DNA from 2 places in the Kitasatospora misakiensis genome. Region 2 is predicted to be linked to the other one. Evidence: riboswitches for the same ligand, from Rfam matches in the RefSeq annotation. Region 2 holds a riboswitch; the other holds the start of a gene.
What was found. A riboswitch is a leader RNA that binds a small molecule or an ion and turns the genes downstream of it on or off. The one in region 2 is predicted to bind cyclic di-AMP.
Positions count from the first base shown of each region.

Region 1: it holds a riboswitch for cyclic di-AMP, as region 2 does, so the genes downstream of both, ACFP3U_RS10095 (glycoside hydrolase family 16 protein) here and ACFP3U_RS35870 (M23 family metallopeptidase) in region 2, are expected to answer to the same signal.

Region 1 is NZ_JBHSOF010000009.1:75,433-79,434, reverse strand. Features, by position in the region: gene ACFP3U_RS10105 (alpha/beta hydrolase) at 1-995, shown strand, start outside; gene ACFP3U_RS10100 (MoaF-related domain-containing protein) at 1,075-1,404, opposite strand; cyclic di-AMP (ydaO/yuaA leader) riboswitch at 1,739-1,902, shown strand; gene ACFP3U_RS10095 (glycoside hydrolase family 16 protein) at 1,903-3,237, shown strand; gene ACFP3U_RS10090 (hypothetical protein) at 3,359-3,832, opposite strand.
Region 2 is NZ_JBHSOF010000092.1:5,727-9,728, reverse strand. Features, by position in the region: gene ACFP3U_RS35885 (TetR/AcrR family transcriptional regulator) at 1-528, opposite strand, end outside; gene ACFP3U_RS35880 (alpha/beta fold hydrolase) at 596-1,423, opposite strand; gene ACFP3U_RS35875 (YiaA/YiaB family inner membrane protein) at 1,551-1,841, opposite strand; cyclic di-AMP (ydaO/yuaA leader) riboswitch at 2,087-2,255, shown strand; gene ACFP3U_RS35870 (M23 family metallopeptidase) at 2,268-3,137, shown strand; gene ACFP3U_RS35865 (hypothetical protein) at 3,229-4,002, opposite strand, start outside.

The sequences.
Region 1 (4,002 bases), on a different contig from region 2:
TGCTCGCCGCGCTCGGCCTGGTGGCCAACAACTACTTCGCGTTCTACAGCAGTTGGGACGACCTGCTGGGCACCGGCGACAGCGGGCCGGTGGTCATCCACAACAAGGCGGACGCCTCCGGCCGGCTGCGCGTCGAGACCATCGGCCACGCCGAGGTGAAGGGCGGCGGGGCACTCGGCCGCGAACCCAGGCAGTCCGGCGAGATCCGCGAGGTCCGGATCGACGGCGCCACCACCCGCCTGTCCACCGAGGGGTACGTCTACCTGCCGCCGCAGTACTTCCAGCCCGAGTACGAGCAGAAGCAGTTCCCGGTGCTGATCGTCAGCACCGGCTTCCCCGGTATCGCCAAGAACCTGGTCACCCGCCTCAACTACCCGGGCGCGGCGCTGAAGCTGCTCCAGGAGGGGCGGATGCAGCCGACCGTGATGGTGCTGGTGCGCCCCTCGCCCGCGCTGCCGCAGGACACCGAGTGCGAGGACATCCCGGGCGGCCCGCAGTCCGAGACGTACTTCACCAAGGACGTGCCCTCGGCCATCCAGGCGACCTACCGGGTCTCCAGCGACCCGCAGTCCTGGGCGTTCATGGGCAATTCGACCGGCGGCTACTGCGCCCTCAAGCTGGCGATGCGTCACCCCGAGGTCTTCCCGACCGCCGTCTCGCTCTCCGGCTACTACCAGGCCGCCGACGACCCGACCACCGGGGACCTCTTCAAGGGCAGCGAACAGCGCCGCAACGAGGCCGACCTGATGTGGCGCCTCCAGAACCTGCCGCAGCCCAAGGTCTCCGTGCTGCTGGCCGGCACCAGGGAGGGCGACGGCAACTACCGCCGCGAGACCGAGGCGTTCGTGGCCGCCACGCGCAGCCCGATGAAGGTGTCCTACAGCATGCTGGAGACCGGCGGCCACAACTTCGAGACCTGGAGCAAGCTGCTCCCGTCCTCCCTGGAGTGGATCTCGCAGCACCTGACCGTCCCGGCCTCCGGCCAGGCGGTCTGACCGCGCAGGCCCCGACCGTACCGACCTACCGGCCGGACCGACCTACCTGCTGTACCGACCTACCGGCCGGACCGGACGCTCAGGCCACCTGCTCCAGCGTGCCGGTGTGCAGCTCGCCGACCCGGCCGCCCTCGCCCTCGTACGTCCAGAACGCGCGGACCGTCATCCGGGCCAGGTCCATGACGTGGCTGACGGTGATCCCGCTCACCTCGGTCCAGCTGACGAAGTACAGCTGCGGGCCGATCTCGGCGACGTGCAGGGTGACGTCCTCCCACTGGCCCGCCGACTCGCCGAGGCCCTCCCAGCGCAGCCGCTTGCCGTCGGCCGAGTAGGCGTTGCGGAAGGCCGCGCCGTTGTCGACCCGGAACAGGAAGGTACGGCCGGCGAAGGCGGGCAGGGACGCGGTCATGGTGGGGCGGTCTCCTCGTCGCTGGACGTGGCGATCGGTGCGGCCCGGACGGTTCCGGACCCGAAGGGATCTCCAACCTATCCGACCACCCCGGCTCCAAGGCGGAGTTTCCCCGCCGGCCCCGCCACTGCGTCCACCCGGCCCAGCCCGGCCCTGTGCACGGCGCGGACGGAGCGCAGGGAGCGCAGCGCGTGACCCGCGTGACCGGTGTGAGCTGTGCGACAACCGTCCCAGGAAGGTTGTCCGTACCCGGACGGTCTGCCTAGCCTGCAAGAGGCTTCCGCCGCAGCGGAGCCCCGCCGTCGGGACGCCGAGTCCCGTCCACCCGCCGGCCGGCAATCGAGCACCACGCGGACGGGAGCGGGGGACCCAGGTCAGTGCCCGGCCGTGCGCTTCGACGTGCGACCGAGGCTAGGGGTGAAGCCGCTTTCCGGGCGGCCGGGCTACCTCAGCGCCCGAACCCGACAGCTCACCTCGTAGGCGTCGCAGAGGACTGCCATGCCTACTTCCTCCCCGCAGCCCGCCCAGCCCGACGGAAGCGCGCGGGCGTTCGGCCGGCGCTCCGTGCCCCGCCACGCCCGTCCCTCCCGCCGGGGCCGCACCGCCGCCCTCGCCGCGACCGGGGCGCTCGCCGTCACCGGCGGCGGACTGCTCGGCATACCGTCCGTGACCGGCGCCCAGGCCGCCTCCCTGCCGACCGTCACCCAGGACAAGCTCGGCCCGGCCACCATGGTCGCGGGCAAGGCGTCGACCGCCTCGCTCACCCTGCACTCCTCCGCCTGCTTCACCGCGAAGACCGTCGGCGTCGGCGTCCGCGACGCGGGCGGGAACAACCTCGACTTCCCCGGGAACGTCTCCAACGCGCGGATCTGCCCGGGCGGCCTGTCGATCACCACCGGCCCGCGCACCCTGGCGGCCGGCAGCTACACCCAGTTCGGCTTCTGGCAGGACGCCGGTGGCACCTGGCACAACCTGCCGTCCCGCCAGCTCGTGGTCTCCGCCGCCACGCCGGCCCCCGCCCCGACGCCGACCCCCACTCCGACGCCCACGCCGACGCCGACCCCCACGCCGACCCCCACGCCGACCCCCACGCCCACCGCCACGCCGAGCCCGACCACGCCGGCCACCGGCAGCCCCGTCCCCGGCAAGAAGCTGACCTGGGACGAGGAGTTCAGCGGCCCGATCGGCTACGGCTCCCGCTGGACCGGCGACCGGAGCAGTTCCTACCACTACGGCAACCACAACCCGGACGACAACAAGCTCGACTGGCTGAACAAGAACAACGTCACGGTCGCCAACGGCGTCGCGACCTTCACCGCCAAGCCGGGCGCCAACACGCTGGAGAACGGCAAGCAGTCCTGGGACACCGGGCTGCTCACCACCGAGTACTCCAACGAGGGCTTCCAGGTGAAGACGGGCGACTACGCCGAGACCAGGGTCAAGCTCCCGGCCGGCACCGGCGCCTGGCCGGCGCTGTGGACGTGGAACGGCACCAGCGGCAGCCACGGCGAGATCGACAGCTTCGAGTACCACACCGACAACCCGAACCTGCTGGAGCTGACCAACCACGTCAACCCCGGCCACCTGTACTACACCGACGCCAAGTCGATCGCCAAGGACGGCTGGGTCACCATCGGCACCTACTACGGCGCCAACTCCGTCGACTGGTACGTCAACGGGGTCAAGGTGTTCTCGGACGGCAAGGGCGTCGGCGCCAACTGGTCCGCGTACCTGATCCTCAACCTGTCCCTGAGCGCGGGGAACTACCACCCCGCGCCCCAGGGCACGGCGCCGATCACCTTCGCCGCGGACTACGTCCGGGTCTACCGGTAAGTCCGCGTCCACCGGTAGATCTGCATCCACCGGTAGGTGCGCGTCCACCGGTGATCACCGCGGGCGACGGTGGCCGATCGTCGGCCACCGCCAACCGCGGTGATCACCGGCCGCCGGCAGGTCAGACGGCCGGACGCGGACCGGTGGTCTCGACGACCTGGATCTCGAACGGCTGCTTGTTGTTCTCCTCGTTCCGGTCGTCGTCGCCGCGGACCGCCACCCAGCCCCCGGTCAGCGTGCCGGGCGCGGGGACGGTGGTCGCGAGGCGGACCGGGATGATCGCGGTCGCGCTGCGGAACTTCGGCAGGCCGGCCGGGAAGGTGCAGCGCACCCGGTGGCCGTTCTGGAACTCGTAGCAGTTCTCCGGGAAGTACGGGACCTCCGGGGTGACGCCCTCGGGCAGGGTGACCACGACGGTGAACGGCGACGCGGTCCGGTCCGGGCCGAGATTGCCGATGAAGGCGTGCACCGTGGTGGTGCCGCCGGGCGCGGCGGCGTCCGGGTCGAGCCGGACGACGTAGAGGTCGGAGTCCGAGGCCGTGACCGCCGCGGGATCGGCGGCCGCTCCCGGATCCCCGGCCCCGGGATCGGTCACCGGTGAAGTCACCGGTCCGGTCACCGGCGCGGGCGTCTTCTCGTCCGGCGGACAGACCGCCCCGGTCGCCTGTCCGGCGGCCAGGACCGCCACCGTGCACCCCATCACCAACGATCTGCCGAGAAGACCTCGAACTGATCCGCTGCGGGTCATCGCCGCTCACCCTGCTC
Region 2 (4,002 bases):
GATCATCCGTTCCTGGGTCTCCCCGAGGTCCTCGGCGAGTTGGAAGGCGCCCGCCGTCGACAGCGCGGCGAAGCCGTGGGCCAGCGAGCGGAAGGTACGGGCGGCGTGGATCGCCTCGGAGCCCTCCAGCCCGTACGCGCGGAGCACCGCGACGATCACCCCGACCAGCCGGGCGCCCGCCGCCGCCAGGTCCTCGTCCGGCTGCGGAGCCTGCGGCAGCGCGCCGTACCGGTGCGGGTGCTCGGTGGCGTACGCGTGGTAGGCCCGCAGGACGGCGGCCACCGCCTCGTCCCCGCCCCGGCCGAGCGCCGCCTCGGCGAGCCGGTCGGCCAACTCCTCGGAGACCCGGACGGCGACCAGTCGGCGGAGTTCGCCCAGGCCCCCGCTGACGTGCTTGTACAGCGAGGGGGTGGCGACCTTGGCGCGGGCGGCGACGGCGGCCAGAGTGAGGGCCTCGGGGCCCTGCTCGTCGATGAGGGCGAGGGCGTGGCCGACGACCTGCTCGGGGGTGAGTCCGACTCGGGGCATCGCGGTTCTCTCCTGGTGGGGACGGGGCGGGGACGGGGCGGGTGGACGGGCGGGCGGCCCGGGGCGCTCAGGCCAGGTCGGCGAGGAAGCCCAGCAGGGCGTCGGCGGTGGCCTCCGGGTGGTCGGCCATCGGGTAGTGCCCCGCACCCTCGATCATCACCTTGCGCGCCCCGAGCGCGGCGGCCTGCCGGTCGGCGACCAGCGCCGGGTCCCCGAAGTCGGGGTCCTTCGAGCCCATCACCACCAGCGCCGGGCAGCGCACGGCGGCGGTCCAGCCGACGGGCGAGGAGTCGCCGCGGACATAGCCGCGGGTGGCGGCCTTCCGGCCCGGGGTGCGCAGCGCGGCGACCAGCCCGGCCACGTACTCCTCGTGGTCGGCGGGCTTGGGGCCGGGGAAGGCGGCCTTGCGCAGGTAGAGGCCCCAGAAGGCCGGGGAGTGCACCAGCAGCGCGCCCATCGCGCCGACCACCGCCCGCTGCAGGGCGTTCGGCGGGACGTTCTCGACGAAGGCGTCCAGCAGGACGATCCCGGCGATCCGCTCCGGGGCGTCCCCGGCGGCCTTGACCACGCTGGCGCCGGTGTAGGAGCTGCCCGCCAGGACGGCGCGGTCGATGCCCAGGTGGTCCAGCAGGGCGAGCACGTCGCCGGCGATCGCGGCGGGGGAGTAGTCGTCCCACGGGATCGAGGACTCGCCGAAGCCGCGCAGGTCCATGGTGATCACCCGGCGGCCGGCGGCGGCCAGTAGCGGGCGCAGGTGCCGGTAGGCGGTCCGGCTGTCGAGCATCCCGGGGAGCAGGACGACGGGGGCGCCGTCGCCGTGCCGGGTGTCGTCGAAGGCGATCCGGCCGCCGGGCAGGTCGAGGTAGCGGGTGGCGGGGGCGATGGTGCCGTTCATGGGGAGCCTCCTCGGGCCGGATCGTCGGCGAGTGCCGATAGCCATAAAGCTAAGGCTAATAGCCTTAGCCGTCAAGCTATCGGCACCCCGCGCCGCCGACCGGCCTCGGCCCCCGCGGCCGGGTCGGTCAGACCCCTTCGACCTTGAACGGGTCGTGCTCGGCCAGCAACTTGTCCAGCCGGGCCTGGTCGACCCGGGTGACGAGCTCGGTGGTCTCCTGCCGGTCCCGGACCACCTTGGCGAGGGTGAAGGCGGAGGTGACCGTCCAGAGCAGGCCGACGGCCAGGAAGGCCCTGGTCCACGGCTCGACCGGGAGGTAGGCGATCCCGGCGCCGAGGGCGGTGCCGGAGAGGGCGAAGGACAGCACCGCCTGGACGTAGTACGCGGCGGTGGTGCGTGACTGCATCGGTGCGCTCATGGCGCCAGGATGGCCGGGCCGCTCCCGGCCGCACATGAGTAGGAGTACTCAGGTGGGGGATCGTTCGTTGACGTCCTCTCACGTTCAGTAGTGTCAGTTGTCGTCAAACGCCGCAAAACGCCCATCGGGTCGCGTAGTGTCCGATCCGTGTTCAGCCGTCACCAGTGGACGGCTTGGAATCGGGGGCCTCTCGGATTAACGTTTGATAACGCAGCGCGGTCCGCAACGCCGTACCCAGACGGCACCGTGCGCCGTCGCCTAATCCCGCCGGTCTGCCTCCGGGCAGGCCTGGGAGCCGGGGAACCATGTTCCTTGGGGTGAATCGGCCAGGCCCGGCCCCGTCCAGGCCCAGCCGTAGGAGACCTTCCTGCTCCGAACCCGTCAGCTAACCCGGTAGGCGCGAAGGAAGGAAAGGAGCGCGCCTCCGTGGCGTCGACGCACACCCAGGCACACCCGTCCGGGTCCTCCACCGGCACCCAGCTGCTCGACCATCCGGGCCCGTTCGCCGGCCACGGCCCCTTCGGCGGCCCCGCCGACGAGACCGCCCCGCCGGCCGCCGACACCAGCCGGCACCGGATGCCCCGTCAGACCCGCGGCACCGCCCCGCTGCTCGGCGTCACCGCCGTCGCCGCCACCCTGGGCGCCACCGGCTTCGCCTCCGCCACCCCGGCCGCCGCGCCCGCCGTCGAGACGCCCGACGAGGCCCCGGTCGCGCTCTCCGCCGACCCCGGCCTCGCGCTCGCCGCCCGCATCCAGCAGCAGGCCGACAGCCAGCGCACCGCGGCCGAGGAGACCGCCCGCGTCCAGGCCGCCCAGGACGCCGAGGCCAAGCGCGCCGTCCAGGTCGCCCAGCAGGAGCAGGCCAAGCGCGCCGCCGAGGCGGCCGAGAAGGCCAAGCTCGCCGCCATCAACCTGCCGGTGCGCGACTACAACCTCTCCGCCCACTACGGCCAGAGCGCCCGTTACTGGGCCCACCTGCACACCGGCCTGGACTTCGCCGCCGACACCGGCACCCCGGTCTACGCGGTCGGCCAGGGCACCATAACCTCGGCCGGCTGGGCCGGCGCCTACGGCTACCGGATCGTCGAGACCCTGCCCGACGGCACCGAGATCTGGTACTGCCACCTCTCCTCGATCATCAAGGGCTCCGGCAAGGTCGTCCCCGGCCAGCAGATCGGCAAGGTCGGCGCCACCGGCAACGTCACCGGCCCGCACCTGCACGTCGAGGTCCGCCCCGGCGGCGGGGCCCCGGTCGACCCGGAGACCTGGTTCGAGCAGCGCGGCGTCACCCCCTGACGCTGGCCCCCGAGCACCACGAGGAGCCCCGGCCGGGATCGGCCGGGGCTCCTCCATGTGCGTCGGAAGGTGCGTCGGAAGGTGCGCCGGACTACTCCGGGGCGTCCGCCGCCGCTTCGTCTTCCGTCACCCACTCCGCGTCCGCCGCCTCAAGCCCCGCCAGATAGGCGTCGATCTCCGCCTGCCCCGGCTCCGGCGCCAGCTCCGGGAACTCCGTCACCAGCAGCTCCGGCAGCCCCGGCACCGTCCAGGCGCCGGCCAGCTCCAGCGCCGCCCGCGCCGCGGCCTCCTCGAACGCCCCGAAGTCCCCGGTCAGCTCCTCCGGCATCGGCCGGCCCAGGGCCGTCAGCTCCGCCAGGTTCCGGTAGCTGCGCTCCATCAGCCCCTGCTCCAGCAGCCGCCGGGCGCCGTCCGTGGCCATCCCGACCGCCAGCGTCCGGGCACCGGCGCCCCAGCCCCCGTCGTCCACCGGGTCCAGCACGCCGTCCGCCTCCAGCGCCGCGAACGCCGCCGGCCGCTCCTCCTCCGGCAGCTCCCGGAACCCCTCCAGCCAGGCCCGCACCGCCGCCGGGTCGCCGGTCGCCACCCCGGCCGCGCGCAGCAGCAGGGTGTACAGCCGGGGCCAGGTCACCAGGTCCGCCCGGCGCAGCAGCCCGGCCGCCACCTCGCCCTGCCACTCGGCCTCCGCGTGCAGCCGCTCCTGCCGCTTGGCGTTCAGCCGCTTCGTCGCCCGCTGGTGGTCGATCAGCAGTCGCACCGCCGCGCCGTACGCGAGCGGGTCCTGCCCCGGCTCCGGTTGGACGTACAGGTACAGGCGCTCGTACAGCAGGTGCTCCACCGCGGCGGAGGTCAGTTCGGGCCAGCC